DNA from 2 places in the Virgibacillus sp. GM2-2 genome. Region 2 is predicted to be linked to the other one. Evidence: a T-box and tRNA genes for the amino acid it is inferred to sense, from the RefSeq annotation. Region 2 holds a T-box; the other holds one or more tRNA genes.
What was found. A T-box is a leader RNA that pairs with one kind of tRNA and senses whether it is charged. The one in region 2 lies ahead of thrS (threonine--tRNA ligase), so its partner is inferred to be a tRNA-Thr.
Positions count from the first base shown of each region.

Region 1: it has a tRNA-Thr gene. The T-box ahead of thrS (threonine--tRNA ligase) is inferred to sense a tRNA for this amino acid. The anticodon was not compared.

Region 1 covers NZ_JBUZWC010000011.1:11-15,798, reverse strand. Annotated here, with positions in the region: gene glmM (phosphoglucosamine mutase) at 1-600, opposite strand, end outside; gene ACY9Z2_RS13090 (CdaR family protein) at 688-1,914, opposite strand; gene cdaA (diadenylate cyclase CdaA) at 1,907-2,728, opposite strand; gene ACY9Z2_RS13080 (zf-HC2 domain-containing protein) at 3,053-3,709, opposite strand; gene sigW (RNA polymerase sigma factor SigW) at 3,723-4,286, opposite strand; gene ACY9Z2_RS13070 (aspartyl-phosphate phosphatase Spo0E family protein) at 4,435-4,593, shown strand; gene rocF (arginase) at 4,639-5,538, opposite strand; gene ACY9Z2_RS13060 (ABC transporter permease subunit) at 5,799-7,874, opposite strand; gene ACY9Z2_RS13055 (hypothetical protein) at 8,071-8,391, opposite strand; gene ACY9Z2_RS13050 (phosphomevalonate kinase) at 8,512-9,603, opposite strand; gene mvaD (diphosphomevalonate decarboxylase) at 9,607-10,584, opposite strand; gene mvk (mevalonate kinase) at 10,613-11,575, opposite strand; gene ACY9Z2_RS13035 (hydroxymethylglutaryl-CoA reductase, degradative) at 11,572-12,861, opposite strand; tRNA gene ACY9Z2_RS13030 (tRNA-Lys) at 13,062-13,137, opposite strand; tRNA gene ACY9Z2_RS13025 (tRNA-Gln) at 13,291-13,365, opposite strand; tRNA gene ACY9Z2_RS13020 (tRNA-Tyr) at 13,380-13,464, opposite strand; tRNA gene ACY9Z2_RS13015 (tRNA-Thr) at 13,504-13,579, opposite strand; tRNA gene ACY9Z2_RS13010 (tRNA-Val) at 13,584-13,659, opposite strand; tRNA gene ACY9Z2_RS13005 (tRNA-Glu) at 13,666-13,740, opposite strand; gene cysK (cysteine synthase A) at 13,963-14,883, shown strand; gene ACY9Z2_RS12995 (hypothetical protein) at 14,927-15,097, opposite strand; tRNA gene ACY9Z2_RS12990 (tRNA-Thr) at 15,665-15,737, opposite strand.
Region 2 covers NZ_JBUZWC010000008.1:106,487-122,274, forward strand. Annotated here, with positions in the region: gene polA (DNA polymerase I) at 1-139, shown strand, start outside; gene mutM (DNA-formamidopyrimidine glycosylase) at 155-979, shown strand; gene coaE (dephospho-CoA kinase) at 992-1,591, shown strand; gene ACY9Z2_RS11460 (glyceraldehyde-3-phosphate dehydrogenase) at 1,726-2,754, shown strand; gene ACY9Z2_RS11465 (hypothetical protein) at 2,822-3,382, opposite strand; gene ACY9Z2_RS11470 (hypothetical protein) at 3,419-3,793, opposite strand; gene ACY9Z2_RS11475 (helix-turn-helix domain-containing protein) at 4,282-5,559, shown strand; gene speD (adenosylmethionine decarboxylase) at 5,810-6,187, shown strand; gene ACY9Z2_RS11485 (cytosolic protein) at 6,331-6,687, shown strand; gene nrdR (transcriptional regulator NrdR) at 6,711-7,172, shown strand; gene ACY9Z2_RS11495 (replication initiation and membrane attachment family protein) at 7,187-8,533, shown strand; gene dnaI (primosomal protein DnaI) at 8,555-9,487, shown strand; gene ytxC (sporulation protein YtxC) at 9,960-10,811, shown strand; T-box leader at 10,870-11,095, shown strand; gene thrS (threonine--tRNA ligase) at 11,151-13,094, shown strand; ribosomal protein L20 leader region at 13,228-13,357, shown strand; gene infC (translation initiation factor IF-3) at 13,423-13,926, shown strand; gene rpmI (50S ribosomal protein L35) at 13,957-14,151, shown strand; gene rplT (50S ribosomal protein L20) at 14,223-14,579, shown strand; gene ACY9Z2_RS11530 (DUF1294 domain-containing protein) at 15,143-15,451, shown strand; gene ACY9Z2_RS11535 (TVP38/TMEM64 family protein) at 15,539-15,788, shown strand, end outside.

The DNA of each region.
Region 1 (15,788 bases), on a different contig from region 2:
ATAAATATCCGCTTCTAAATCAGCAAATAAATGCGATGCTAAACTTGAAGTTGACCCATTGGCACAATCTAAAGCAATCTGCATACCTTCAAAATCATTATCAACCGTTTCCTTTAAGAAGGAAATATACTTTTGTCCACCTTCAAAGTAATCACTTACTTGCCCCACATTTGCACCAACTGGACGCGGTAATAAATCTTCACTATCCATTAATTTTTCAATCTCTTCTTCTTGGTCATCGGTGAGCTTGAATCCATCAGGACCGAAAAACTTAATCCCGTTATCTTCAACTGGATTATGAGACGCTGAGATCATTACTCCTGCCTCTGCTTTCGTAGCCTTTGTTAAAAATGCTACACCTGGTGTAGAAATAACTCCAAGACGCATTACCTCTGCCCCAATCGACAATAATCCAGCAACTAATGCGCCTTCAAGCATCGGACCAGAAATTCGTGTATCTCGTCCTATTAGTACTTTTGGATTTTTCGTTTCTTTCGTTAATACGTATCCTCCAAAACGACCAAGTTTAAACGCTAATTCAGGGGTCAATTCTTCATTTGCAACACCTCTGACCCCGTCTGTACCAAAATATTTACCCATGCAAGTACCTCTCCTTTTGTTCCTGAATATCCTAACGTCGTTGTATGATACTACAACCTATGATTAACTGACTCATGCAGGAACTCATTACGTAATTTCAATTGTAACTTCTTCTAATTCTGGTGTTATTCTAACATTTTCTGGACCCTGGATGGTTATCGGCACTTTATGTTGCCCTTCATCCAATCCTTCGACATCCACGACTAATTGTATATCTTCAGCATTCAAATCACTTATATTTTTTTCTGAACCCGCTACAATAACTTGCATTGTAGCATCAGCAGGATTAACAAAAGCTACATCTTGTCCATCATCAAGATTTTCGACGTCAATAGCTACATCCTCTATTGTTCTTGTTCGCTCCAATTCAATTTTCACCTCGACCGTTTCCACTTCTGGAACCCTTGCCCCATCAGGGAGGTTGAGCTTTGCCTTGATTGTTTGCGATGAAGTAATATCTGATAAATTAATTTCTTCCGTATTCACTTTTTCAATATTTTCTAAAACAGCATTTGTTGCAAATACCTCAACCTCATCTATTTTTGCAGAAATCGATGAAAGTGTATAGTTCTCAGGCAATTCACCGGTGGTTGGAACAGCTACTGGAACTGTTTTACTTGGATTTAACAGTTCAGCAGATACAACCACGTTTTTCGGCTCGACATTTGCGGTCAATTCATTACCTTGACTATCATATACATTAACAGGAACCTCGCGGCTGTCAATTGATTCTGTTAAACCAGCGACATCAACAAATACTTTTACAATACTCACCCGATCAATAATATCTTTCGAGCTAGTTATCGTTACCGTTTTAGGTTCAATTTCGGTTGAGCCTATTTCATATCCCTCAGGCAGTTCATCTGTGTTAATAAAGTCTACCGTAACACCGAATTCCTCTGAAGCACGCTCTTCAATTGTTACAGTTATTGTTTTAGGCTCAATATAAACCTCTAAATCATCTGGTACATTATCATGCTCTATTTCAACTGTATGTTCCCCTGGTTCTAAACCTCTCAGGTCAACGTACAAATCAAAATTCCGCTGGCGTGCAGTCGGTAATAACACTCCTGAACTTCCTTCAAGCGAAACGGTTACAGCCTCAGGAACACCACTAACTACATATTTTTCATCATCGATTCGGATACCAACAGGATAATTTTCAATCGTTTCTATATCAGCAGAATCGTCAAATGGTAATCTTGCGTCACTGTTTTCAGCTTCTAAGTCAATATTTACTATGACATAAATCAATATTGCAAACGCTAATGAAATGACACGTACAAACCATTTACTTTTAAACCAATTATCCATTCTTCTTCCCCCTCCAACTCCATGACTTTGATTCAGGGGCTTTCATTGCAAAAGATAAATTCTCTCGTAAAAATTCACGCAATCCATCTAATTCCAAGTTTCGATGCATTTCACCGTTCTTCGTACACGAAATACTACCTGTTTCCTCCGATACAACGATAGTTAATGCGTCGGTTACCTCACTTATGCCCATTGCCGCACGGTGTCTTGTTCCAAGTTCCTTAGATATAAAAGGACTTTCTGAAAGCGGTAAATAACATGCAGCCGCAACAATTTCTTCTCCCTGCATAATTACGGCACCATCATGAAGCGGTGTATTCGGTGTAAAGATATTGGTAAGTAATTGGTGGGTTAATTTTCCCTTGATCGGAATTCCAGTTTCAGCATAATCACCGATACCCGTATCACGCTCAATAGTAATTAGTGCGCCGATTCGGCGTTTTGCCATATACCCACAGGATTGTATGATTGCTTCTATGTTTTGTTCTAAAATTTCTTCCTCAGACTTGGTATTTCTTGTGAAAAGATTTCCCCGACCTAATTGTTCTAAAGCCCGCCTTAACTCAGGTTGAAACAAAATAATGATGACAAGAAATCCCCATAAAATAGCTTTATCTGTTATCCATTGAATCGTTTGTAAATTAAACAAATGGCTAAGTAATCGAACGATAAAGATTACAACAATTCCCTTAAGTAATTGAATTGCTTTCGTTCCTCGAATAAGCATTATTAGTTTATATAATACATACCAGACGACAGCTATATCTACGCCGATACGTAACAGGTCTAAAGCATCAATTCCCCCGTCAAGCATGTTTACACATCCCTCTATCCATAGCTTCTCATATACGTTATCTATTATATCATATTCTACCGTCCCACATGCCAGTAATACGCTAACAAAAACGTACACACTTTTATAGACCATGATGAACTACTACCAACTAACTGACGGTAACAAAATCCCGATAAATTGTTGAAAGTGGCTGATAAAACTGGCAACTTACTGATAAACCATCGGAAGTTGCTGATAAAATCACAAAACCGACTGATAAATTCAAAATGAAAGCACCCTCCCGAATTCTGGGAAAACAAAAGAAGCCTTCCATTATAGAAGGCTTCCAAAATAGGGGGAGGGTCATCCATTAACCCATATTTGACCAAGTGAGAAAATGCTTTTAAAAATTTCCTGTAGGTTATACCACATCCACTCAAAGACTTGATCAACTTGTTCGAGGTCTCCATTTACCTCGCCGGCTGAGGCTAATAAACCATCAGCTTTAATTGATTGTTCATCTATTAAGTTACTGTTGATTAGGGTTACATTCCCATCAACCGTACCATCAATTCTCAAATTACCATTCTTTACAACTAGGTCACCTGAAACGGTAACCCCTTCAGGTACAATTACTGTATCGCCTTCGATAATCAGATTTTCCTGTTTAGAAACAACTAGTTCACTATTTTGATTCCAAGCTGACAATACACCACTGAACATAAAGATAAAGAAAATGGCAGCTGCCGTAATAACCGGATGCGTCTTAAACCAGCGTTTATAGCTAACCCTGCGCTTTTCTTTCGGTAATTTATCCATTACACTATTGGTGAATCCTTCAGGCGCGGATATCTTTTCAGCACTTTGTATCCAAGTAATCGTGCGTTTTAACTCATGAAAATGCTTTTGACAATCCTCACAAGCCTCCAAATGTTTTCTGAGACTTGCTTCTTCAGACTTTTTTAAATCCCCATCCAAATATTTATGCATAAGCATGATCGCTTCTTTTTCGCATTTCATATCATTCACTCCTTTACACGTGACGAAGCTTTTTACGTAAAGCTTCCCTTCCCCGGTGAATCCTTGTTTTTACTGTTCCCAAAGGAATATCTAAGATGTCGCTTATTTCTTGTAGGGAAAACTCCTCTAGATATCGCAAAATAATAATCGATCGATATTTAGGTGGAAGCTCGGAAATTTCATGGTGAATATAACCCTTTAGTTCGAGATTCTCCACTTCATCCTCCGGCAAAAGATTATCTGACTCAAGCTGGGAATACATGGTCAGTCCATCTGCTCCCTTAACTTCTGCATCAAGATAATAATCCGGTTTTCGCTTACGTATACGATCAATCGTAAGATTCGTCGCAATACGATATAACCAAGTAGAAAATTTTCGATTTATATCATACGAATCAATATTCATGTATGCTCGTATGAACGCTTCTTGCGCTATATCCTCCGCCTCGTGTGCATTACCAAGCATTCGATAACAATGCTGATAAATTTTATGCTGGTAAAAAGTTACCACATCTTCAAATGCAGTTTGATCCCCTTTTTTTACCTGTTTAATTTTTTCTTTTATAATTAAATCCATAAGACAGTACCCTCGCTACTATTGCGGTATTTATGTTACGAAATAAACCAACAAAAGGTTTCATAATTAAAATATATTTTTTTAATGTTTATTAATGTAAATATCTGGGTATGTTTTATTATATTATACTAGATTGGAGGAACGTTTTGTGGATAATTATAATTTATTGAAAAATATTGAGCAATGTAGAAAAGAAATGATTACATTGAGTTATTCTCACGACTATACTTCTGACGCTGTAATTAAATCTAGTAAAAAATTGGATACGCTACTAAATAAATACGAAAAAATAAATAAGAGTGCATAAAAAAGGAGACGGCCAACAATAGGCTGTCTCCTTTACTTTATTAATTTATTTCAAGGTTTCGCCGAATAATGCACTAATCAAATTGGCTGCGACAATACCCGTTTTGTTTTTGTCATCAAGTAGTGGATTTACCTCCACAAACTCAGCTGATGTTAAAACATCTGCATCTCGTAGCATTTCCATTGCATGACGAGTTTCGCGGTATGACGGACCACCGATAACTGGCGTACCTACACCTGGGGTTTCATTTGGATCCAACCCATCTAGATCAAGGCTTAAGTGAATACCATCTGTACGTTCCTTCAGATAATCAATTGACTCTTGAATGACAGTCTCCATTCCCTTTTCATCAACTTCACGCATAGAATACACTTTAATTCCACATTCTTTAATTAATTCTTTTTCACCGGGATCTAAGTCACGTGCGCCAATTATGATTAAGTTCTCTGGCTTCACTTTTGGTTGATCTCCGTGAATAGATGTTAGCTTGTGGTGACCGATACCTAAGCTAACTGCAAGTGGCATCCCGTGAATGTTACCAGAAGGTGATGTTTTACTATCGTTTAAATCCCCATGCGCATCGTACCAAATGACGCCTAAATTTTTATAATGCTTGCTAATTCCTGCAAGACTTCCAATTGCCATACTATGGTCCCCACCGAAAAGTAATGGGAATCGCTTAGACGCTACAACATCGTCTACCTTTTGAGCGAGTGTTGTATTTGCATCAATAATCGATTGCAAATTTAACAAATTATCCTCACGCTGTTCTTCACCTGTTACTGAGTCAATCTTTATATCTCCTAGATCTTCAACATCATGTTGTAAACGCTTTAAATTTTCAATAGCACCTGCATGTCGAATTGCATCTGGCCCCAAGTCTGTACCTGGACGCGGTTGCCCTAAATGCATTGGCACTCCAATAACCGAAATATTTTTCTTCATAAGATATGTCCTCCTTGTCTCTCTTCTATAGTTTAACGAAAAATCTGTAAATGACTCAACTGGACATAAAATTGTCTATATATACCTTGGATCTAGAGGGTGATAGCGATTGTCCGCAGCAGAAAACAACATAGCAACAGTTACTCGTAGTTTACTTCAATTGCCCATTATCTTCTACTGCTGTTGAAACTCAAAGTAACACTAAAATTATCTGCTTTCTAATCTTTCAAAAAAGCACCTGTTCATCACAGGTGCTCAATTTAGGCTTTTTTTCGATAAGCTTGCTCTGAATCCGTCATTTGGAAATGCTCATGTGTTAATACAGGAGTTTCTTGTTTAACTGATTTTTTCTTCCGAAGCTTCCATTTTCCAAGCTTGAATACAACACCAACTTTAGCTTGTTGTACTTCTTTTACACCTTGAATGATAAGCTGCATTGCAAAAATGGAGAGCATAAATGCGATTAGTACCCAACCAAGTAAATGATATTGGCCCTCACCTTTAAAGGCATACCTGTTCATTGCGATTAAGCTAGACCAATCATATGTAATCGATCGTGGTGGACCTGCCAAGAATCCGGTTTCAACAATTGTACCTCCTAGAAACAGGTTATAAACACCAAGGTGGATGAATATTAACAATACCTGAATAAACTGTTGGCCAAACAAAACAGTCATTCTTGGTCCAATGTGGGGTACAACGTGACGCCAAAATATATGGAACCTACTACCACCAAGCACTTTTGCACTCAATATAAATTCATTTTGTAGTACTCGGTTTATATCTTTACCGATTAATACAGTTGTAAGTGGGAGAACCAGTACGGTTAAAATCACGCCCTCAACTATAATCCGCTCCGTTACAGTAGTAGCAAATTCAGATCTTGACCCAAAAACAATCATGCTTAATAAAATATATGCAATTACGCTTAATGGAACAAAATGAATAGAATCTACCATTTTGCCAATCCACTGCTGTGTTCTTGACTTTAGTTTAAATGCGTAAAAAACTCCAAAAACCAAACCACCTAGGACTCGCAACAAAGCAATGGCTAGCCCCACGATCAACGTGTACTTAGCACCAACTACCAGTTGATCCAATAAACTGTAGCCATGACGATCGGATCCAAGTAGGAACGGCTCCGTAGGTTTATGTGGTGGAGCACTAATTAAAGTGCCATCATCTGCAAATAAAAATTTCACCTGCTCAATATGACTATCTGTTGTAATGGAATAGTACAAACTGTAACTAATGACAATAACAAAAAATAAACTTCCCACAACAAATTTCCAGTTTTTTAAATGATTGAGCACCGCGATGCTGAACGCCATAAGCGGACGCCAGAACCGCATTTTTCTTATATTTAATTGCTTAAACCAAAAGAGAATGTTTCTTACTTTGCGGTTAATCCAACCTCTTACTTCAACAAGGCGTAGCTTTTTCCACCATCGTTGTTTTTTCTCTATGGTGTATGTATGTAACTCATCAGGATTTATCCAGAGGTCAATAATTTGGAAAAAGAAATAAAATGGTGTGAAAATCATAAACAGTGAAATTGCACTATTTAGTGGGACAAGATTTGCGACCAAGAAGGAAGTAAATCCATTTATATTGTATAAACGTTCAATAACAAATTGGCTTGATAATGTCGCCCAAATAATGATTTTCATATGATGAAATGAACTTGGCATGATATTTTTCAGTACATGTCTCGTGATAATTCGTATTTTTTTAATGCCTTTGCTTTTCAAAAAAGATACGTAATCTTTTAGTAGCTCTTCTTCGATCATAAGCAATAAAATCTTGAACATCGCGACCATTGGCAATATGGAAAGCGTAATAATGGGAGCTAAATAGGCGCGTTCATCGCCCAATGTCGCCACACGAAAAATATCAACGGCAAACGTTTTGTATACATATACGGAGATCATTTGTAAGGCAATTGCGATAACAACATCGGGGACTGATTCTAAGAAGTCTAGTACACGTTTAACAGGCTTTAAGATGTAATTCGGAAAAAAATTAGCCGTGATCGCCAAAATAAATGCTAAAGATAATCCTAGAAGGACAGCAGCAATTAAAATTTGCATGGAATATACGTATGGATCCCAAAGAACCTCCAATAGCGGTACCTTTTCTACATTTACTGTCCACGGTAAAGAATACATCCATGTTTCAGGTTTAAAGAGTTGTTCGATAAACCGATAAACCATCTCTACTATTCGAAACGGATTCCATATCTCACTGTAAAGAATTAACGGCGTAATACAAATACTTAAAATACCTACTATTCCAATCAAATAAAATGCAAACATCTTTACCACTCGCATAAGCATAGCGTGACCCCCAATTAACACCTGGACTCTCTTTTTTTGTCGTCCATTACTAATCAAATATTCCTATAAATTGATTATTTTTTTAATATTACTACTCTTTTCAAATTAATTCAATGTGCATTTCCGTATTTTTCCTAAGAAAGCTTCCAACTGCTCCTATCCGAAAGATCCGGATTCTTTCAAAATATGTACTCTATTATTCGAACCCCATTTTATTTTTTGTTTGAAGCATCTTATTCTTAAATTTTAATACAATAAAAGATTCTGGCACAACTCCATCCCATATATAAGTGGCATCTTCTACATACTCTACTTCCTTTCCAGATTGCGATTCTCCTCCATAAGAATCTGGTGGCCCTAGAAGTTCAATGACATCATCAAAAGTCATACTATTATCCAACTGATTAAATTCCTCTAGTGTTACCAATCCTAGATCTTCTTTGGTCTCTTTCTGTGAGCAACCAACCAATACTACAATAAAAACAAATCCAATCACTAACAATTTGTACCAATTCATAAAGTGTCCCCCTCGTTTTAGTTATTATATTTACGATTAAGTTGTAATAAAGTTTCGCGAAATTTTCATTAAATTAAAAAAACAAGTATTATCTCCCTTGAACGAAGTAATACTTGTTTTTTATAAAGTAATAAATATATTAAGTGAAAGTGGCTTAATACCGTTTTTCAACCAATCCCTTTTTACACGTTCAGCCGCTTCCTCGCCATCAAAAAACGCAATACCACAATCTCCACCGCCAGCACCAGATGGTTTCCCAGCACCACCATGTTTTTCAGCAATGTCGGCTAATTGTTTCAACAATGTTGTTTCAATTGGCGCATCCGCATGGGTGCCTAACTCCGCTAGCGCCTTTCTATTAGCTGTAATTCCTTCGAGCACTAGTAGACTGTTGTTCGTTTCTACACCTGTCATAATCAATCCAACAGCATTTGATGATTGTACAATAAACTGCTCATACAATTCTGGTGAGGAGATCTTAAGTTTGTTAATTTTTTTTATAAAGTCCTTCGTCGAAGCCGGGCTGCCTGTCCATCCAATCAACATTTGAACATTATCTGGTAATGAAATTGCTTCTACAGATAGATATGGCCAATTTTGATTTACCAAATCAACTATTGTGGATGATGCACGATACGCATCTTTTAACCAATCCGCCTGAAAAGACGTATAAGCAACCATTCCCCCATACGAAGAGGCAGCAACATCTGCACCCGATCCGCTTCCTTGAGTCTCCACATGTGCAATTGCAGCAAGTTTAAATAGTATTTCTGAAGGACAAGGTATCTTGTGGTATTTCAAAACCGCCTTTACAACTGCAGTAACAACCGCGGCACTCGAACCCAATCCATATTTAATACCCGATTCATCATCTAGCTCACTATTAATTGTTAAATCGAATGCCTCCAGTGAATTCCCTTGTTCCATAATGTAGCGACACACGATATCCATCGCATTTTCAACAAAATTTACCCGCGAATCCTTCGTTTTAATATGTATTTTTTCACTATTGACTTCCCATGGTATATTTTCAAGTCCTAACTTCGGAAGAGAAACCCGATTCTCACTAGCACTACATATCGTAGTATAAACAAAACGATCAACAGCCGTTACTATTGATCGTTGATGGGCTTCTAATATTGCATACTCGCCTGCTATCATTAATTTACCTGGGACCTTGATTGTCATTGACTCGTTTGTCACTATTTTCATCCCCTAGCTATAGGTGACTCCTTGACCTGATCGACTTAAAATGACTTTCGTAACACCAGGTATTTCACGGAGCGTTTGTTCAATTACTACCTCGTTTTCAGGCTGGTATAAAACTTTTACATTGGGACCAGCATCGATTGTAAAATATGCTGGTATGCCTTTTTCACGTAAAGCTTGAACGGTTTGCATAACCGTCATCGTCGTATCATGCCAATACGTAAATGGTGGATTTGCACCAAGTGTTGTGGCATGCATTTTTTGACAATTTGCTTCAGCAACAGAACCCAATTTATCAAAATCACGTTCCTGGATTGCTTCTTTAATAGTTGCCAGATCAGTTGGAATCGCATCAACCCAGCCCGGATAGAATGGAGAAGTTTCTACCGTTCGGCGCATACCAACACGACTGGAAACCTTTTTCATTTTTGAAGATAAAACCACCGCTGCAACACGCACATCCCAATGATTTTGTGGTGCAACTGGCACAGCATAGGAATCAGACCCGTCTTCGAGTTTGCCCTGTTCCCATTCAACAAAACCACCGTAGATGGAACGACATGCTGATCCAGAACCGCGACGTGTTAATCGAGACAGAGTTGCATCATCAACCTCTAATCCCAGTGCACGCGTTGCTGCTGCTGCAAGTGCAGCAAACCCTGAAGCCGATGAAGCAAAACCTGCCGCAGTTGGCACTGCATTCGTAGACCTTACTTCAGCATAAAGGTTCTGTTTTCCAGCAAAATCTCGTATCAAATCAAGGTATTTTGTAACTTTTATATATTGATCACCCTGAATTAATTCATTATCAAGGTAAAATACATCCTCCGTAAGATCCGTTTTAAATGTAACTGTTGTTTCTGTATAAAACGCATCTAACGTTAACGAAAGGCTATTATTCATTGGTAAAATCAACGACTCATCGCGCTTTCCCCAATATTTAATTAAGGCAATGTTGGTATGTGCCTTTGCCGTTGCTTTCATCCATAATCCCCATTTCTACCTTCAGTTCCTAATTGTGCTTTCGTAAAACAAATGGCCAGACAGCATGAGCACCAAAGCTTTTTAGCTTTTCACATAAATGCTTCGAGTGTGCCTCATTACGGGCTAAAGCTATAATGCAACCTCCGTTACCGCCACCAGTTAACTTTGCACCAAGAGCACCTTCCTGACGCGCAACATAAATAAGCCGATTAAGTCCCGCATCACTCACTCCAAGAGCTTCTAATTCTTTTTGTGCTTCATTTAATGTTTTACCTAAAATTTGTTTGCTGGCCTTCTCTAACGCTCTTCTAGCTTGATGCGTTATTTCGCCAATTCGGTCAAGACTAGCTTGAATTTTCTTCGGTGCAGACTTAAGTAGATCTGCTACTGATTCTACCGCTAACCTCGTATCACCTTTTCTTCCTGAATCAGCCACAATGAAATGAAAGTCTGTTTTCGGCTTAATAAAATGAAAAGGTCGATCTTTTTCATACCAAACTGGTGATTCTGAGGTTATCGTAAGTGTATCTATTCCACTAGGAGAACCGTGTGCAAATGTTTCCGAAATATTTGCGAGCATTAATAACGTTTCCTCTGTGAGTTCCTCATCTGCGTACGCAAATATGGACCGTATAACGGCTATTGCAACTGACGCACTAGAACCTAACCCTTTTCCGGGTGGAATTGACGATTTAATTCGTATCAATAAATCGCGGTGTGGTATTTCCAGATGATCGAGTGTGGCTGTAATACAGTTTACCAATCCGTCTAAAGCATCTGGTGCCTTGTTAATTGGACCATGGTAAAATGTACTGTCAATTTTCACTGCACCTGGAACATTATCTACCAATGCTTCTATTCCTACCAATGGAAAAGGAATAGCTATTGCTGGTTGTCCGTGTACAACCGCATGCTCGCCAATTAAAATTAGTTTACTATGAGCTATCCCAATAGCTGTTTGTTCTGAAGTTGTTGCTTTCTCTACACTCATTTTTTACTCTTTTCCACCAATTCTTTAGCTTTCCCTACACGGATATCTTTTTCATTAATCAATTGTTCAGCAATGATATCAATCAGCTCTCCTTTAGCCCCTGCTGCCATCGCAACAGAGCGAGAATGTAAAGCCATATGACCCTTCTGAATACCATCCGTCACCAAAGCCTTTAAAGCTCCTAAATTTTGCGCTAGACCCACAGATACAATTACCTGTGCCAACTCTTCTGCAGACTCTATTCCTAATATCTTATGCGCAATTTGTGATATTGGGTGAACCCGAATAGATCCTCCAACAGTTCCAACAGACATTGGTAATTCTAGTTCACCTACAAGGTTACCCTTATCATCTACATACCATTCTGTCATCGAACTATATTTTCCAAAGCGTGCTGCATACGCATGTGCACCAGCTTCCACCGCGCGCCAATCATTTCCGGTGGCAATAACAATCGGATCAATACCATTCATAATACCTTTATTGTGTGTTACTGCACGGTAAGGGTCTGATGCCGCAAATTCATAGGCATGTACTACTCCATCCCGAACCTCTTCTCCCGAGAAGTCCCCGGTCTCCAATAAATTCGGTGGTATAACACATTTAGCACGAGCAACACATCTATCAGCAAGGTTAGAAAGAATTCGTAAATAAACTTTCCCTTTTGTTAAATCCTCTACTACCGGAGCAAGTGCTTCCACCATCGTATTAATAATGTTTGCACCCATTGCATCACACGTATCTATATACAAATGCAATACGAGCATTTGGCCATATTTAGAGCCTGATTCGTCGTTCAACATACGTACTTCTAGATCCTGTGCACCGCCACCTCTTGAAACGATGCTCGGGTATGCAGCGTTTGCACCCTCAAGAAGCATTTCTTTTTCCTTCAAAAGTGCTTCTTTAGCAAAATTAAAATCAGGGCATCCTACAACCTGAATTTGGCCAATCATTACTCTACCAGAAGATTCCGTTGTAAAACCGCCAGCATTACGAACAATCTTAGCAATATAACTAGCGGACGCTACTACAGATGGTTCTTCAATAGCCATTGGCACTACATAGTCTTTCCCGTTAATAAGAAAGTTCAATCCTAACCCTAATGGCAACTGATATGTGCCAATCACATTTTCTATCATATTATTAGCCGTATCCAAGGTTAAAGGATTTGTAGAAGAAAGATGTTCCGATTCCGCTTCGGTCAAGTCTGCTTGCTCAGCAAGTAATTTTCTTCGCTCTTCTACACTCATATTATAAAAACCAGGAATTCTAGAAGTACTCATACAAATCATCCTTTTGGGTATCAAAATATATAATAATTATTTAGCTTAATTTTATTGTTATGATAATAATTTTCCTCTATCTATTATGTAAAAAAATAGCGCAAAATGCAAATAAACAAGGTTGTTTACTACAAACGACCTTGTTCATTACAATTATACTATGTATTATATCTCAATGCCAGTGTTCTTTTTGATGTAAATGGTGAGCCATGAAGGATTCGAACCTTCGACCCTCTGATTAAAAGTCAGATGCTCTACCGACTGAGCTAATGGCTCGTTTATTTCTGATTTTTCTTTTAGAATACTTGTCTTATTTGCACTTATGCAATAAGAAAGGATTTATACTTTCTTACCTGCCAAAAAAGGGCCTAAAATACAAAAACCACGTCATATCGTGGTAAGTTTGATACACAGGGTAAAAATTATAAATGGCTGGGCTACCAGGATTCGAACCTGGGAATGACGGGATCAAAACCCGCTGCCTTACCGCTTGGCTATAGCCCATCAAAAAAATAAAGTGGTGGAGGGGGGCAGATTCGAACTGCCGAACCCTGAGGGAGCGGATTTACAGTCCGCCGCGTTTAGCCACTTCGCTACCCCTCCATATAATTTCCAAAAACGTAAAAGTTATACATAAAAAAATGGTGCCGGCCAGAGGACTTGAACCCCCAACCTACTGATTACAAGTCAGTTGCTCTACCAGTTGAGCTAGGCCGGCTAAATGGTGGAGGATGCAGGGCTCGAACCTGCGACCCCCTGCTTGTAAGGCAGGTGCTCTCCCAGCTGAGCTAATCCTCCAGATAATGGTGACCCGTACGGGATTCGAACCCGTGTTACCGCCGTGAAAGGGCGGTGTCTTAACCGCTTGACCAACGGGCCTAGAGTTAACTTTTTGATATGTAATGTCAAAAACCAACGAATTTTATTATATACAGATTCTCTCTCTTTGTAAAGAGGAATTCTACTTTTTTCTACTTTTTTTTAGCATTTATTTCTCTTTTGCTATTAACACATGCTTTTTAGTCTTAACAATTGAATTTATTATATACAGATTGATACTATTAATGAAAGAAAAAAGTACTTTTTACGAAGGTGGTTCTTATGAAAGTTGTTAATAATATAACAGAGTTAATCGGTGAAACACCCATTGTAAAGCTAAATAAACTTGTACCCACTGAATCTGCAGATGTCTACGTTAAATTAGAGTTGCAAAATCCTACTAGAAGTGTAAAAGATCGTGCTGCTTTTAATATGATAAAGAAGGCTGAAGAACAAGGGATTATCAAACCTGGAGATACGATCATTGAACCAACAAGCGGGAATACCGGTATCGGTCTTGCTATGAATGCAGCTGCAAAGGGCTACCGAGCAATACTAGTAATGCCAGATACAAGTACCAAAGAGCGCATTTCTTTATTGAAAGCCTACGGTGCAGAAATTGTTCTTACTCCAAGCGAAGAAAAAATGCCTGGAGCAATTAAAAAAGCAAAAGAATTAAAACAAAAGATACCAGGGAGCTTCATTCCTCAGCAGTTTGAGAATCCAGCAAATCCCGATATTCACAGAACAACAACCGCGTTAGAAATTTATGAACAAATGGAAGGCAAACTGGATGCATTTATTGCAACCGCCGGCACTGGCGGCACAATTACTGGAGTTGGTGAAACATTAAAGGAAAAAATCCCAAATCTTTATATTGCAGTTGCTGAACCAAAAGGATCTCCTGTCCTGTCCGGGGGCAAACCTGGGAAACACAAATTAGTTGGTACTAGTCCTGGTTTTATTCCAGAAATACTTAATACCGATATCTTTGATGAAATACAACAAATTGCAGACGAAGACGCAATTGAGATGTTTAAACGCATACCTAGGGAAGAAGGTCTATTCGTAGGACTATCCGGTGCAGCAGCGATTTTCACCGCCTTAGACATCGCCCAGAAACTTGGTAAAGAAAAAAAAGTTCTTTGTGTAGCACCAGATACTGGAGAACGATACCTTAGCATGAATTTATTCGATCATTAATAAAAAAGCAATTCATTGTTCTATGCCAATGAATTGCTTTTTTCTATGTATTCGTTAACGCTACAAACCATATTATTACAACTGCAGGTACTGATGTATAGAGTGCAATAGATGGTTTAAAAACCTTTTTCTTAATAAGAAAGATAGTTAATAATATCTCAAAAATAGTAACTACAATTGCAACAATTACTAACATCGGTATTTCACTTGTCATCTTCATATCCCCCTCTATTTTTCATATTCCTTCTCAATTATAACAAAGATTGGAAAAAATTCTCACGAGAATTTAAAGCGTGTTTTTTAAAAAATTTTGATTCGCACAAAAATGTATACACTTGTAACCAAAAAGGCGAACTGGAGACTGCTCAGTAGCGGACACAGAGGGCGCTATTTATACTTTCCGCACATGTTTTATGGGTTAATAGGACACAGGATACCTTATTTAAGTAAAATGGCGATGAAATCACTTCTTTTTGCTGCATAACGGATCCTGAGTCCGCGAACAGATGCATTTGCCCCAATTTTGCACGAATAAGGGATCTGGTGTCCGCTTATCCCAAATTTGCTTATATTACGCACCTCTGGAATCCTGAACATTGCATAGAACACTCTACAAAAACGTGAATTTTAGTAGATAAAGCACTTGTGCCTTGAATAGCGAAAGCGACTGTCCACCGTGAAAATCAACTTGTTGCAGTCACTCCAGATTAAAAAAAACATAATTAAAAAAGCAATAAAAAAAAACACCTAGCACTTAAAAAGTGTTAGATGTTTAATAAAGAGCTTCCAAGCGGACTTGAACCGCTGACCCCCACCTTACCATGGTGGTGCTCTACCAGCTGAGCTATGGAAGCGTATGTATGGCTCCACAGGTAGGATTCGAACCTACGACCGATCGGTTAACA
Region 2 (15,788 bases):
ACTGATTTTAGAGGCACCAAAAGAAGAGTTGGATAAACTGAAGGAAATTGTTCCGGAAGTCATGGAAAAAACGGTTTCTTTAAATGTTCCATTAAAAGTTGATTACGAGTATGGTGACAGTTGGTTCGATGCAAAGTAATAAGGAGAAAAAGACATGCCAGAATTACCAGAAGTGGAAACAGTTAAACAAACACTAAAACGCTTAGTAATGAATAAATCAATTGAGCGAGTTAACGTCTTTTGGCCCAATATTATTAAGCTACCAGATGATGTTGAGGAATTTAAAGAAATGCTACAAGGTCAAACAATAGTGGATATTCATCGAAAAGGTAAGTTTATTCTTTTCGAACTAACGGATTATACGTTGATTTCGCACTTACGTATGGAAGGAAAGTATAGTGTGCATCCCGTCGCTGATCCAGTTAAAAAACATACCCACGTTATCTTTACATTTTCCGATGGAGAAGAATTACGCTATAACGATGTCCGAAAATTTGGTACGATGCATGTGGTGAATAAGGGTGAAGAATTCTCGCAAAAACCGTTAAATCAGCTCGGCCCAGACCCTTTTGATAAAACCTTTACATTGGATTACTTTTATAAAAAGCTTCGAAAAACAGATCGAGTTATAAAAGCGGCGTTACTTGATCAATCTATCGTTGCCGGATTAGGAAATATTTATGTTGATGAAACATTATTTAAAGCAAAAATAAACCCGCTAAAAAAGGCAAATAAGCTGACAAGAAAAGAAGTGAAACGCATACAGGAAGAAGCAAAAACGACCTTACAGCATGCAATTGAACTTGGTGGTACAACGATCCGATCTTACACGAACAGCACAGGTGAAATGGGTATGTTCCAGCAAACATTGTATGTGTATGGTCAAGAAGATAACCCATGTAAAGATTGTGGAAAACCAATAGTTAAGTTAAAGGTTGGCGGACGTGGTACACACGTCTGTATGAACTGTCAAAAATAAGGAGTAATCAAGATGGCGTTAATAATCGGATTAACCGGAAGTATAGCGAGCGGTAAAAGTACCGTTTCATCCATGTTTGATGAATACCAAATTCCTGTTGTAGATGCGGATAAGATAGCTCGTGAAGTCGTCGAACCAGGAGAGAAAGCATATACGCTTATTGTTGATACATTCGGTGAAGAAATCTTACTTGAGGATCGATCAATAGACCGGAAAAAACTGGGGACAATTATTTTTCCTAACAAAGAAAAACGGGATCAACTAAACGCAATCGTTCATCCAGCAGTACGTGAAAAAATGCTGAACCAACGAAATGAACATGTTGATAATGGTGCAAAATGTGTTGTATTAGACATTCCATTGCTATTTGAAAGTAAGCTTACGCACTTTGTAGATAAAACATTAGTTGTATATGTAAATAAGGATACCCAACTTGAACGGTTAATGAATCGTGACAACTCTACCAAAGAAGAAGCAAATTCTAGAATCAACTCGCAACTCTCCATGGATGAGAAAGCTGACTTAGCAGACGCAATTATCGATAATAACGGTTCAATCGAGCAAACGAAAAACCAATTGGACAAACTATTAAAGGAATGGAAAATTCAATAGCTACAAGACCGGATATAGACGTTTCGTCTATATCCATATTTTTGTAACAAAATTTAAGCACATTCCCGTTATAATATGTTATACTATTTATTAGATAAAGCTAAAAAGTATAACCTATTGTAGGAGGACTTATCATGAATAAAACTCGAATTGCGATAAATGGATTTGGTCGAATTGGACGAATGGTCTTTCGCCAAGCTATTAAAGATAATGAATTAGATGTTGTAGCAGTTAATGCAAGCTATCCTCCAGAAACACTTGCACATTTAATTAAATATGATAGCGTACATGGTATTTTTGATGGAGAAGTGAAAGCGCTTCAGGATAGTCTTGAGGTAGATGGTAAAGAAATTAAGCTTGTAAGCAGTCGTGAGCCTGAAAAGTTACCATGGAAAGAGTTAAATATAGATGTTGTAATTGAAGCAACAGGTAAGTTTAATAGTAAGGAAGGTGCTGGACTTCATCTTCAGGCTGGAGCGAAGAAAGTTGTGATTACAGCTCCAGGTAAAAATGTGGATAATACAATTGTAATGGGTGTCAATCATGAAACGTATGACCCTGAAAAAGAAGATGTTATTTCCAATGCTTCTTGTACAACAAACTGTTTAGCACCTGTTGTCAAGGTTCTTGATGATAATTTTAAAATCGTAAATGGTCTTATGACAACCGTGCACGCATTTACGAACGACCAGCAAAATTTAGATAACCCACATAAAGATTTACGTCGTGCGCGTGGATGTACGCAGTCCATTATCCCCACGTCCACTGGAGCAGCTAAGGCATTGGGGCTAGTTTTACCACACCTAAATGGTAAACTACATGGTATGGCTTTACGTGTACCTACTCCGAATGTTTCATTAGTGGACCTTGTAATCGATGTGGAAAAATCAGTATCTGCTGAAGAAGTAAACCAAGCATTCCAAAACGCTTCATCTGATAAACTAAATGGAATTGTAAAATATAGTGATGAACCATTAGTTTCTATTGATTACACAACTACGGAATATTCAGCAATTGTTGATGGATTGTCAACGATGGTTATGGAAGATAATAAAATAAAAGTATTAGCTTGGTATGACAACGAGTGGGGCTATTCAAACCGTGTTGTTGATCTAACCAAATACGTTGGAAGCTTTTTAAAAGAAGAAGTAAACGTTTCTTAATAAAGGAAACCTCAGAAGGTACAATTACCTTCTGAGGTTTTTTGTCTAATTATTTGAGTGGTTCATATTATCTTAATGATGAAGCGACTTTGGCAAGTTCTTTTTTATCAAATATATATTTGGTCTTACTAGTTGCGTTCTCTTTATGAATAGTTCCTGCGACTATAGTGTAAGATAGTCCATCCTGTTGCCAAGAAAGAAATTGTTTTATTCCATTGTTCATATATTTTGCTAAGGTACCATTTTTAAGTTTAACTGTTTGTAATTCATATTTATCGCTAAAAGTGGTGACGTTACCATTAACTACCTGTACTTCAATGAACTTCCCTTCATCCTTGCTTATATAATGAGTGTGAAACTGTTTTTTATCTGCTGCAAAGTCTGAAACCTGCCCACGTACCTTTCCTAATTCAAACGGTAATTCAGTAGGAGATTTAATCTTGTCTTTAAATGGTATTTTTTCTAGAGCGGAATTTATTGATTCCAATCCCTTGGAAGCTACTTGTAATTCATTATCATTTGCCCCCACTGTACTTGGTGAATCTGTCCAATATGAATATCCAATTCCTGCAAAAATTCCTAAGGTAATAGTTAACACTACTCCTAATGTTATTTTTTTTATATTCAATTTATTCACCCTTTCTATAATTGAAAATATAATTAACTAATTTGAAATGTAAAACTGACTTGCATGTGTATAGGTTTGACAATCTGTTGACAAGTAGCAACCAGAATCGTTTGCGTTCTGAATGTAAAGATTTGTTGTTGGTCTGCCACCACTTTCTGCATGGTAACCTGTATTATAAGAGGTGAATATACTAACAACACTATGATTTGATAGATAACTACCATAATAATCATTATTTCTATAATAGGTACTATGATAATTATCATTTATGAGATAGTACGTATAGACTGGATTACCCCTATAAACATCAGGATACCATCTAGTTCTTGAAAAATATATGTTGTACGGATCTTGAGGAGTAAAAGTGTCCCATAAATCATTAGTAAAGTATGTTACACTATCTGATGCCACTCCACTATTAATGCAATTTCTCGAGTCGTTTACTGGAGTACTACAACTTTCGTACCATGTTGAGCCACTAATAGTATAGTTTGACAAAGTAAAAGTAACAATAAAAATTGTACCTAACAGGCATACATAAAAATTTTTACTCATATGATCCTATAGATTTTTATCCACTATTATAATTTTGCTCTGTCCAGTAAGCGGGTTATAGGTTAGTACCAATCTAGTTATATTATAAACAATATTCACATAATTGTGTATTGAAGAAATACCTTTCGATACAGCCATTAATTGAGCTTTCAGGAAATTATTTTCATGATAAGTATAGTATTTTAAAAAAAGTGTATAAATTTTTTGACATTGATAAAATTTTCTTGTTATTACATGATTACTTACGATATAAAACTAATTTTTCTCAACATTTGCATCCTAATCTGTTATACTTAAGATACGGGAGTTGTTATTATTTTCATAAATTTACTGAGGTGATTATCTTGAGAAATGATATAGGAAGCCTTATTAAATACAAAAGGTTAGAAAAGAATTTAACCCAAAAGGAATTGAGCAAAGAAATATGCACAGTTTCTTATTTGAGTAAGATTGAAAATATGAAAGTTGCTGCGAATAAAAACATAATAAATTTGTTATGTAAAAAGTTAGATATAAATCTTAATGCAAATTTTTCTATTGATGGATATGAAATTGATAAAAGACTAGAGTTATGGTATGAAAAGTTGTTTGAGGAGGAGGATAATTCAATTGAAAATGTATATGAACTAAAGGATATTTGTGAAAATGCCTCCACACCAAATAACTTAAAATTTAACGTCGTTTATTCTTTATATCTAATAAAGAATAAAGATTTTGCGAGTGCGAGTTTGATATTGGAAAACCTAAAAAAAGTAATAAATCCTATATATGACAGAATTTACTTTCTTTATTCAAATATTTTAATGCTTTTAAATAATATTAAAAAAGAGTATAAAAACGCAATTAAAATAGGTTTAAATTTATTAAATCTTACACACCTTGAAAAAATTGCAAACAAAGCTGAGGTTGGCCTTCTATATTACAATATTGCAATAAACTATAATAAAGTCTTAAAATACGAAAGATCAATATATTATTCTAAAATTTCATTGGAGATATTTAATGCTAATTATACATATAATAGATGTATAGATTGCCAAATATTATTAGCTAATTCCTATAGTAGAATTGGTGACACAGTATCATCATTAAACTCGTTGGAACTCGCTAAAAAACTTGTTAAACATATTCGTAACAATGAAAAAGACAGATATATAGCAAGAATAAAACATTATATTGGTTACAATTATGAGATTAATAACGATTTTCAGCAAGCTATTGAATTTTATGAGAGTAGCATAAAATATAATATTAATCACTATATAATAGAAACAATGATTAATCTTATTAGAACAAACATTATCATAAAAAATAAAAAAGCAGCATCACAATGGTTAAAGTATGCATATGACCTTTCGAAAAGTGAGTTCCCTCAAATAGCTATCCTACACATTTATAAATGCATTCTCCAAAAGAAAGAAACCAGTTTCACAGATATCTTAAAGTTACAAGAAAATACTATTAATAAATTTGTAGAAATGAAGGATTGGGATTTGGTAAGTCAATATTCACAGATTATAGCTGAATTATTTGAATACCATAACCATTATAAAAATGCTAATGAAATGAATAAACTATCACTTATTGCATTTCATCACAGAAGCAAACCATTAGGAATATAAAAGACAATAAAAATAATATACAATGAAGTCAGCGTACATTATGTGATTGAGTGGTTTGATTTCTTTTCAAATATCATTCAAAAACTTATTGCAAAAAAGGACTAAACAGTTTATACTTTTTTGTGTACTTCTTTCATATGCTATAAATAAGACCTACTTAAAGGGTTAGGACCTCTTTGGACTAACTTTCCCCCGTGGTATGGTGATGGTACAAAAGAAGTGCTAAATAATATTTCTAGGGGGAAATACAATGGATACAATGGGAAGACACGTTATTGCGGAATTATGGGATTGTAATATAGATAAATTGAATGATATGGGCTTAATTGAGCGCACATTTGTAGATGCAGCGTTAAAAGCTGGTGCTGAAATTCGTGAGGTTGCGTTTCATAAGTTTGCACCACATGGTGTAAGTGGCGTAGTTATTATTTCGGAATCACATTTGACCATCCATAGCTTTCCAGAGCATGGCTATGCAAGTATTGATGTATATACTTGTGGGGATATTATTGATCCAAATGTTGCTGCCGAACATATCGCTAGTTCTTTAGAAGCAAAGACTTACGAAAAAGTGGAAGTACCGCGCGGAATGGGTCCAGTTAAAGTAAAACAATTTCAAGCATTATAAAATAGATTATTATAAAAGCTGGTATGACTTATCTTACAAGTCATACCAGCTTTTTTCTATTAGTCCTTATGGAAAAATCATGTTAAAATATAGATACTATTTATTATTTAGGCGGGGTGCGAAAAATGTCGATCAAACAATCAGTGGCTAAATACTTAAATAATCACGCTGAAACAAGTGATGACCATTTAAACCCTGCACTTCAAACACATTATTATAAAACGACAAAAGAAAAAGCGTTAAAAACGATTGAAGATGTACTCGCAACCATGCAAGGTTATTCTATTCATTCCATTTCAAAGGAACACGGAGAGATTGGCCTTTATTATAAAAAGTCGTTTATTATTATCACAGTAATTTCGATTCGACCGTATCGTACTGCAATAGATTTTTCGGTAACGACTGAGTCACTATTACCGTTTGATTTTGGCGTAAGTACGAAAATAATTGAGAATTTATATAGGAAATTTGATGAAAGTTTACCATCTATTCATACCTAAAATAGAAAACGAGGTGGAACGGAATGCGCTGTCCCAATTGTGATTACAGAAGTACAAAGGTGCTTGACTCAAGACCAATAGAAGAAGGTAAATCGATTAGACGAAGAAGAGAATGTGAACAATGTGCATTTCGCTTCACAACGTTCGAAAGAATTGAAGCAGTGCCGTTAATCGTCGTAAAGAAAGAAGGAGCACGGCAAGAATTTAGTAGGGAAAAGTTAGTTCGTGGGTTGATTAAAGCTTGTGAAAAACGACCTGTTCCTACAGATACGATTGAATCAATTGCGCTTGATGTAGAAAAAAAGCTACGCGACACTGGTGTATCAGAAGTAGAAAGTAAAGAAATAGGAGAAATGGTAATGGATCGGTTAGCAAAAGTAGATGAGGTAGCCTATGTCCGATTTGCTTCCGTCTATCGCCAATTCAAAGATATAAGCGTCTTTCTTGATGAATTAAAAGATTTAATTAAGACAGATAAAAGTTGAAGGAGAAATGGGTTATGGAGGATATTGGAAAAATACTGCCGGTGGATGGATATGTTGTGCTGCAAAAAAAGAGTCTGCCAGTAGACTTTGACAAAGCAATGACCCATTTATACCAACCATTAATTGGTATTGAAGCAGTGTCCCTTTACATGACATTGTTACACGAGTTGGATATTCAACAAGGTGAAGCACAAACACACCACACGCTAATGAATTATTTGGACTTACCACTTAATCATATTTATCGTGCTAGGTTGAAACTAGAAGGGATTGGTTTATTAAAAACCTACCAAAAAACGTATAATGAACAGACGATCTTTACGTATGAGTTACTTGCTCCTTTCTCACCTGAAACGTTTTTTCTAGATGAAATGCTAGCTCAATTACTCTATCATCATATTGGAGAAGATAAGTATAAACTGTTAAAAAAACGTTATGTCATGCAACATCACGATCAAAAAGGTGAAAATATAACCGTACTATTTAGTGAGGTATTTCAAACCTTTCATCCAAATAACCAGCCGGTAGATATAACTGAGTATTCAAATCGAAATGATGAAATAGAAACACAGGTTGTTGATTTTACATGGATACAAAAGATGCTAGAACAACGTATGATCCCTACCAAAAGTATTCTTACAGCTACCAATAAACGGTTAATTGTGCAAATGATGCAGCTGTATGATTTGGAATCACATGAAATAGAAAAAGGCATAATGTGGGCGCTTTCTGATGAAAATACGTTACATACAGAAGAATTCAAAAATGCCTGTCACGATCTATTTAAATCAAAGTATAACACTGCAACTATTCGATTAGCTGAGAAAGAAGAGTCAAAAGAAAGTAAACAAACAAAAACTGTTCCGCAAACTCAAGAGGAACATCTAGTACAGGAATTAGAAACGATATCACCAAAGCAGTTATTGGAAGACCTTTCGAGTGGAAATCATGCTTCAGAACAAGATATGCGTGTAATCCGAGAAGTCATGACTACACAAGGACTACCTTCGCCGGTAATGAACGTACTAATTCATTTTGTGCTACTTCAATCAAATATGAAACTATCAAAAGCGTATTTAGAAAAAATTGCTAGTCATTGGTCAAGAGCCAACCTGAAAACAGCAAAAGAAGCGATGGTCTTTGCTAAAAAAGAAAGAAATCGATACCAACAGAAAAGTTCAACTAGCAATAAATCTTCGTTCGCTAAAAGTTATTCAAATGAAGTTATACCAGATTGGTTTAAGGATCGCAAAAAAAATAAAGTAAAAGAAATGCCTAAAACTAATTCGATAGATGCTGCTAAAGAGCAAGCAGAGATGGAAGAACTATTGAAAAAGATATCAAGTAGCAACAAAAAATAATCATTTCCAAGGATGATGGCTATGAAACCAGTCCAATCAGCATTAAAAAAGTGGATGAATGAGAATAAAAACTTCAAAGAGAATTACATGAAAATTAGAAATGAAGTTTTAGAGGATCCTGAAATTAAAGAATTTCTATTTCTTCATCCAGAGCTTTCGAAAAAAGAAATAGACAAAAACTTAATAAAATTATACGAGTACAAGACGCAGTCAAAGCAGTGTGATAAATGCAAATCGCTTGGAAGTTGCATTAATATGTTAAATGGATACTCTCCGATTCTTAAAACAGAAAACAATGAGATCCATTTACAATATGAGAAGTGTCATAGCAGAGTTAGTGTTGAAAAACAAAAAGAACAGCAAAAGTTAATTCAAAGTCTTTATATGCCTAAGGAGATTTTGGAAGCTTCGACCGATGCAATTGAAACTGATCCTGCTAGGAAGAAAGCGTTAATGGAAATTGCTCAATTCTTAGAAAATGCAAAGTCTGGGCTTCCGCCAAGAGGATTGTACTTCTACGGTCCATTTGGGGTTGGGAAAACATACTTCCTTGGTGCAGTAGCCAATCGATTAAAGGAAGAAAAAATTTCTTCTATGATTATCTATATGCCCGAGTTTGTTCGAGAGATTAAAGCTTCACTAAAGGATGATTCGATCAATACGAAAATCGAATACTTTAAGAAAGCGGAAGTATTGATGATCGATGATATCGGAGCGGAATCACAATCTGCCTGGTTCCGTGATGAAATACTTGGTTCGATTTTACAATACCGTATGATGGAAGGTCTGCCTGTATTTTTTACTTCCAACTATAGTTTAGATCAATTGGAGGAACAGCTTGCAAAGACAAATAGGGGTGCAATTGAAACTGTAAAAGCAGGTCGAATCATTGAACGGATTAGACAAGTTAGTAAAGAGGTTCAGATTTTAGGAGAAAATCGTAGACATTCCTAGATTTTATCCGTCTCGGGTCAGTACCCATTGTCGACTTTCGCTCCGTTCAATCGCTTCTGTACAAGTACGACATAGTAATTACGTAGTTGTATTGGCTTCTAACAATTGAGGTAAGCGGACACCAAAGCCCTTATTAGGGCAAAAATAGGTTGAATGCGACTGTTACACAGGATCCGTTATCCAGTCAAAAAGTAGCAATTTATAATGTTTTTACCTAAATAAGGTATCCTATGTCCACCTAACCCATAAAACATGCCCGAAAAGTAAAAATAGCGAATTCTGTGTCCGCTACCTTGCAGTATGATCCAGGAAGAGAGACCTCGTCCAGCGTATTCTTATTGGACATAGCGGCAACTAGCCCTTTCTTATGAAAACTACCAAATAAAATTTATGGTAGTTTTTTTCTTTATTCATCTTTTCATCATTCTTTCCATATAATGTATCAGCTTGGTTTTTGTGAGGGTGAGACGTATTGCTGGATATTTATATGGAGTCAGACAAAGAAGTAATTAGTTTTTGTGAATCATTATTTCAGATCAACAAAAAGATTGAATTGCATTGGAAAACACATGACGAATGGGGGAATCACTTACAAATTCAAATTGAAGAAGTCGATGAAGCATCGCTCGATTCAATAGCAAGAGCGCTAGTGGACGTTTTTATGCTTCATCGGTTATCAGGTATGATTCGAACAGTTATTCAGGATGTTTATTATTATACAAACAGCGACGAAATCGATAAGATATTGGACTTAACTCACTGGATTATAACGGGTGGGGATGATGAAAACATAGATACAACAGGAACGGAAGACCCGGATTTATTCTTAGAATCATTGTTTATTACCATGATTAGAAACGCTTGTACCGTTCATTATGATTCGTTAGTGATGTTTCGCATCGCTCCTTTTAAAGAATTAATAAAATGTTATACTGGACTAGCCATTGACGAGTTAAAACGGGAAGAGGACCATCAATCATTTGTAAATGCATTAAGAGAATATATTTCTAAGAAGCGGGCAGTATTTCCAACTGTGTATATGATACAAGGTGAACCCTTTTCATTTTTTGACGCGAACGGTAAACGTTTTTCGAACATGGAATTACAAATGATTATGCAAAAGGAGCCGCTATATATTGTTGGGTTAGATAGCAATGAAAAAAACTTGTCTCCACTAATTGCTATGGCACCTGAGAATATAAAAATATACGGAGATAATCCTGTTGAACCGAAAACACTAACAATAATCAATGTGTTTCAAGAAAGGGTTGAATTTGAACCATTAAATAATTTTCCTTTTCCACAGTATTTAAAAAAATTGTAAGTTGGGCTTGAATTTTGTACATCAAGGCGCTATAATACTTTTTATATACTTTAATACTTATTTTGTAATGATAAGGACATGATCATTCGATCTTAGTACAGAGTAGAGAAGGAAGCCATCGGCTGAAAGCTTCCTCACGTACAACGAATGATTACCACCTTTGAACTCTACGGTTGAAATGTCGAGTAGGCTGTAGCGTATATCTGCGTTAAAGATCAATGAAGCCGTGAATGTATTTTTACGGAAATTAGGGTGGAACCACGTGACCAACGCTCGTCCCTTTGCAATTAGTGCAGAGGGATGGGCGTTTTTTAATACGGAAAAAAGGAGTGTTAACAAATGGAAAACATCGCAATCATCTTCCCAGACGGAGCTAGTAAGGAATTTCCTAAAGGAACTACTGGGGAAGAAATCGCATTCTCTATCTCACCAGGTTTAAAAAAGCAAGCTTTAGCAATAAAGTTAGACGGTAAATTGGTTGATTTGCGTCGAGAGCTTTCTGAAGGTGGGGAAATTGAAATTATTACCTACAAAAACCAAGAAGGTATTGAGGTAATGCGCCATTCAACAGCCCATTTATTGGCTCAAGCAATTAAACGCTTATACAAAAATGTAAAGTTTGGTGTTGGTCCAGTTATTGAGGAAGGTTTTTACTATGACATGGATTTGGAAGAATCAATCACACCGGATGATCTACCTAAAATCGAAAAAGAAATGCAACGCATCGTTGATGAGAATCTAGAAATTGAGCGTATAGAAGTTTCTCGAAATGAAGCGAAAAAGATGTTTCAGGATATTGGTGATGATTTAAAACTTGAATTAATTGATGCTATTCCAGAAGATGAACAAGTTACTATTTATAAACAAGGAGAGTTTTTCGACCTATGTCGAGGGGTACATGTTCCTTCTACTAGTAAAATTAAGGCATTTAAACTGCTAAGTATATCCGGTGCCTACTGGCGTGGAGATAGCAACAATCAACAATTACAACGTATTTATGGCACAGCATTTGAAAAGCCAGGTCAGCTTGAGGAATACTTGCAGTTACTAGAAGAACGAAAAGAACGTGATCACCGTAAACTTGGTAAAGAGCTTGAGATTTTTACAGTTTCACAAAAGGTAGGTCAAGGTTTACCATTATGGCTGCCTAAGGGTGCGACTATTCGTCGTAATGTTGAACGATATATTGTAGATCTTGAGGAGCGTTTGGGCTACGATCATGTATATACTCCAGTACTTGGTAGTGTAGAACTGTACAAGACTAGCGGTCACTGGGATCATTATCAAGATGATATGTTCCCAACAATGGAAATGGATAATGAGGATTTAGTTTTACGTCCAATGAACTGCCCACATCATATGATGGTTTATAAGAATCAGCTTTACAGCTATCGTCATTTGCCAGTACGGATAGCGGAACTTGGTACCATGCATCGCCATGAGATGAGTGGTGCGCTTGCTGGATTACAGCGTGTACGTGCTATGACTTTAAATGATGCACATATCTTTGCTCGCCCTGACCAATTGAAAGACGAATTTATTCGGGTTGTTGAACTGGTACAGAAGGTTTACGAAGATTTTGGTATCAACGACTATTATTTCCGTCTTTCGTACCGTGATCCAGAAGATAAGGAAAAATATATTGATAATGATGAAATGTGGGAAAAAGCACAAGCAATGTTAAAGGAAACAATGGAAGAAATGAAAGTCGATTATGTGGAAGCAGAAGGAGAAGCAGCTTTTTATGGCCCTAAGCTTGATGTACAAGTAAAAACAGCTCTAGGTAAAGATGAAACACTGTCAACTGTTCAAATTGATTATCAGCTGCCAGAGCGTTTTGATTTAACGTATATCGGAGAGGACGGAAAAGAGCATCGTCCAGTAGTTATCCATCGTGGAGTTGTTTCTACAATGGAACGCTTTGTAGCCTTCTTGCTTGAGGAATACAAAGGTGCATTTCCAACTTGGTTAGCGCCAGTTCAAGCAAAAATTATCCCTGTATCACCGAATGTTCATTTGGACTACGCGAAAAAGGTAGCCGATCAACTACGCCTACAAGGAGTTCGTGTTGAAGTTGATGAACGCGATGAGAAGATAGGTTACAAAATACGTGAAGCACAAACACAAAAAATTCCTTTTGGATTAGTAGTAGGCGACAATGAAATGGAAGAAAACGCAGTAAATGTACGTCGTTATGGTGAAAAGAATTCAGAAACAATTAGCCTGAATGAATTTGAACAATTAATTTGTGGTGAGATTAATAGCAAAGCTTTACGTAAGTAGCTCTTTTAACTTTACCTACTTTTATGCATATGCTATAGTAGTTAAAGTTAACGAACTTTTATCTATATGAGGGTTGTTTGACATAGCCCTTTTTTAATGATATAGTTTAAAAGTTGATAAAAATTAAATGATCTGAGACAAGTAGAAGCACCCGCTTCTCACCTGTTCAACGCAAAGATGCAGTTGGCTGGTTTTCTAACTTCTTTAAATAAACGATTAAAGTCGTGTGGGTGCATATAGTGTGCCCACATTTTTTATTGTCCACTTGTCAATGAAGGATCAGAAAGACTTTACACTATTATGGAGGTGGCTTTTTATTAGCAAAGATATGAATGTCAATGACAAAATTCGTGCAAGAGAAGTACGTCTTATCGATTCAAACGGTGATCAGCTTGGGGTAAAATCACGTCAAGAGGCATTAGAAATTGCTCAAACTAGAAATTTAGACTTAGTATTGGTAGCACCTAATGCAAAACCACCTGTTTGTAGAATCATGGACTATGGAAAGTATCGATATGAGCAACAAAAGAAAGAAAAAGAAGCTCGTAAAAAACAAAAAATCATTAATGTGAAAGAAGTACGTTTCACACCAGGAATTGGCGAGCATGATTTTGTTACGAAACTAAAGAATGCACGGAAGTTCCTTGAAAAAGGTGATAAGGTAAAGGCAGCTGTTCGTTTTCGTGGCCGTGCCATTACTCACAAAGAACTTGGTCAAGAAGTATTAGACCGGTTAGCTGATGAATGTAAAGATATTTCAACGGTTGAATCAAAGCCGAAAATGGAAGGTCGTAATATGTTCATTATGCTTGCACCAATAAACGAAAAATAAAGTAATGTACCAATCAAGGAGGAAAACTACATGCCTAAAATGAAAACCCACAAAGGTTCTCAAAAACGCTTTAAAAGAACTGGATCAGGAAAATTAAAACGTTCACATGCTTACACAAGCCATATGTTTGCACATAAATCACAGAAACAAAAACGTAAACTTCGCAAAACTACATTAGTTTCTGCAGGTGACTATAAGCGTATCAAAGCAATGCTTCCAAAGTAATAAAAGACAATCTATGAAATTAAACTAAACGGATATACAATGATAGTGATTTGTATTAGGAGGGAATTAATATGCCACGTGTAAAAGGTGGAACAGTAACGCGTAGACGTCGTAAACGCGTATTAAAACTAGCAAAAGGTTATTATGGTTCAAAACGCACGCTATTTAAAACAGCGAAGCAACAAGTAATGAAGTCAGGTCAATATGCTTATCGTGACCGCAGACAGAAAAAACGTGATTTCCGTAAATTATGGATTACACGTATTAATGCTGCAGCACGTATGAACGATATTTCTTACAGCAAATTAATGCACGGATTGAAGCTTGCTGGTATTGAAGTAAATCGTAAAATGTTGTCAGATTTAGCAATCAATGATGAAAAAGCTTTCGGACAACTTGTAGAAAAAGCAAAAGCTGCTGTAAAGTAACAGTAAGATTTGATTAGTTTACAGCAATAACTGAAAAGAAATAATACAAGCACAAGAAATGGTCAACTTTATGAAGTTGATCATTTTTTTGCATTGATAGGAAGACTATTGCCTACTTCAACAAAGGTTACATAAGTTGAAGGGAAATACGAAGTAGTGAAAATTTAATTTAGCGTTCTAGTAACTGCTATGTTAATTTCCGCTGCGGAAAGCGTAGTGTATTTCTGGAGTGATTATTATGCACCAGATTAGTTCGCACTTTACGGATACTGAGAGAAAACATTCACTCATTAATGAAATTAAGCCTACCTAGTAGGAAAACTATTATAAGCGGACACCAGAGACCTTATTTGAACAAAATTAGGGTAAATGGGCTTGTTCGCGGACAGAGGAAACCTTATTTAGTAAAAAAAGCCAGATTTCAACCTGTTATTACCTAAATAAGGCATCCTGTGTCCTCTAAACCCGTAAAACAGGTGTAAATAGTAAAAATAAGGGCTTCTGTGTCCGCTACGGGTCTAGGTTTAGGTGTTCATAGGCTCTACCTTTCCATAACAGTTTTTATGGATTCAGTATCAAATTATCATCGTAGGAAGAAGGCAAAAATAATGTTCCTTACACTTTATTTAGCAATTATATCCATTTTTTCATTTATTCTAATGGGAATAGATAAAAGAAGAGCAGTTAAACAAAAATGGCGCATTGCAGAATCAACCTTATGGATGACTGCGATAATTGGAGGATCACTTGGTTCACTAATCGGTATGCGTGTATTTAGGCATAAAACCAAACATCGAGCATTTACAATTGGCATACCATTTTTGTTAATTATTCAAGTCATCAGTTTAATTATTATTTTGCAATTGTCATAAAGGCTCGTCTTATGTCATATACATGTACCAAGTGGTTCGATTTACATGCTGTTACAGAATGGTGTAGGCAGGCAAAGGAGGCATGGTATGGAACTGTTTGGCAGTTATTTAATGGCGGTGGTTGAAACAGGTGGAATATTTGCACCACTATTGTTTATTAGCTTTCATTTACTTCGTCCGTTGTTTTTTCTACCAGTGGTGTTTATATGTATTTCAGGAGGAATTTTATTTGGAGCAGTCGCCGGTACAGTATATTCGATTATAGGTATTACATTATCCAGCATCGGGTTTTACGGATTTATTCGATGGATGCCAAAAACATTTAAAAAGCTTGTTT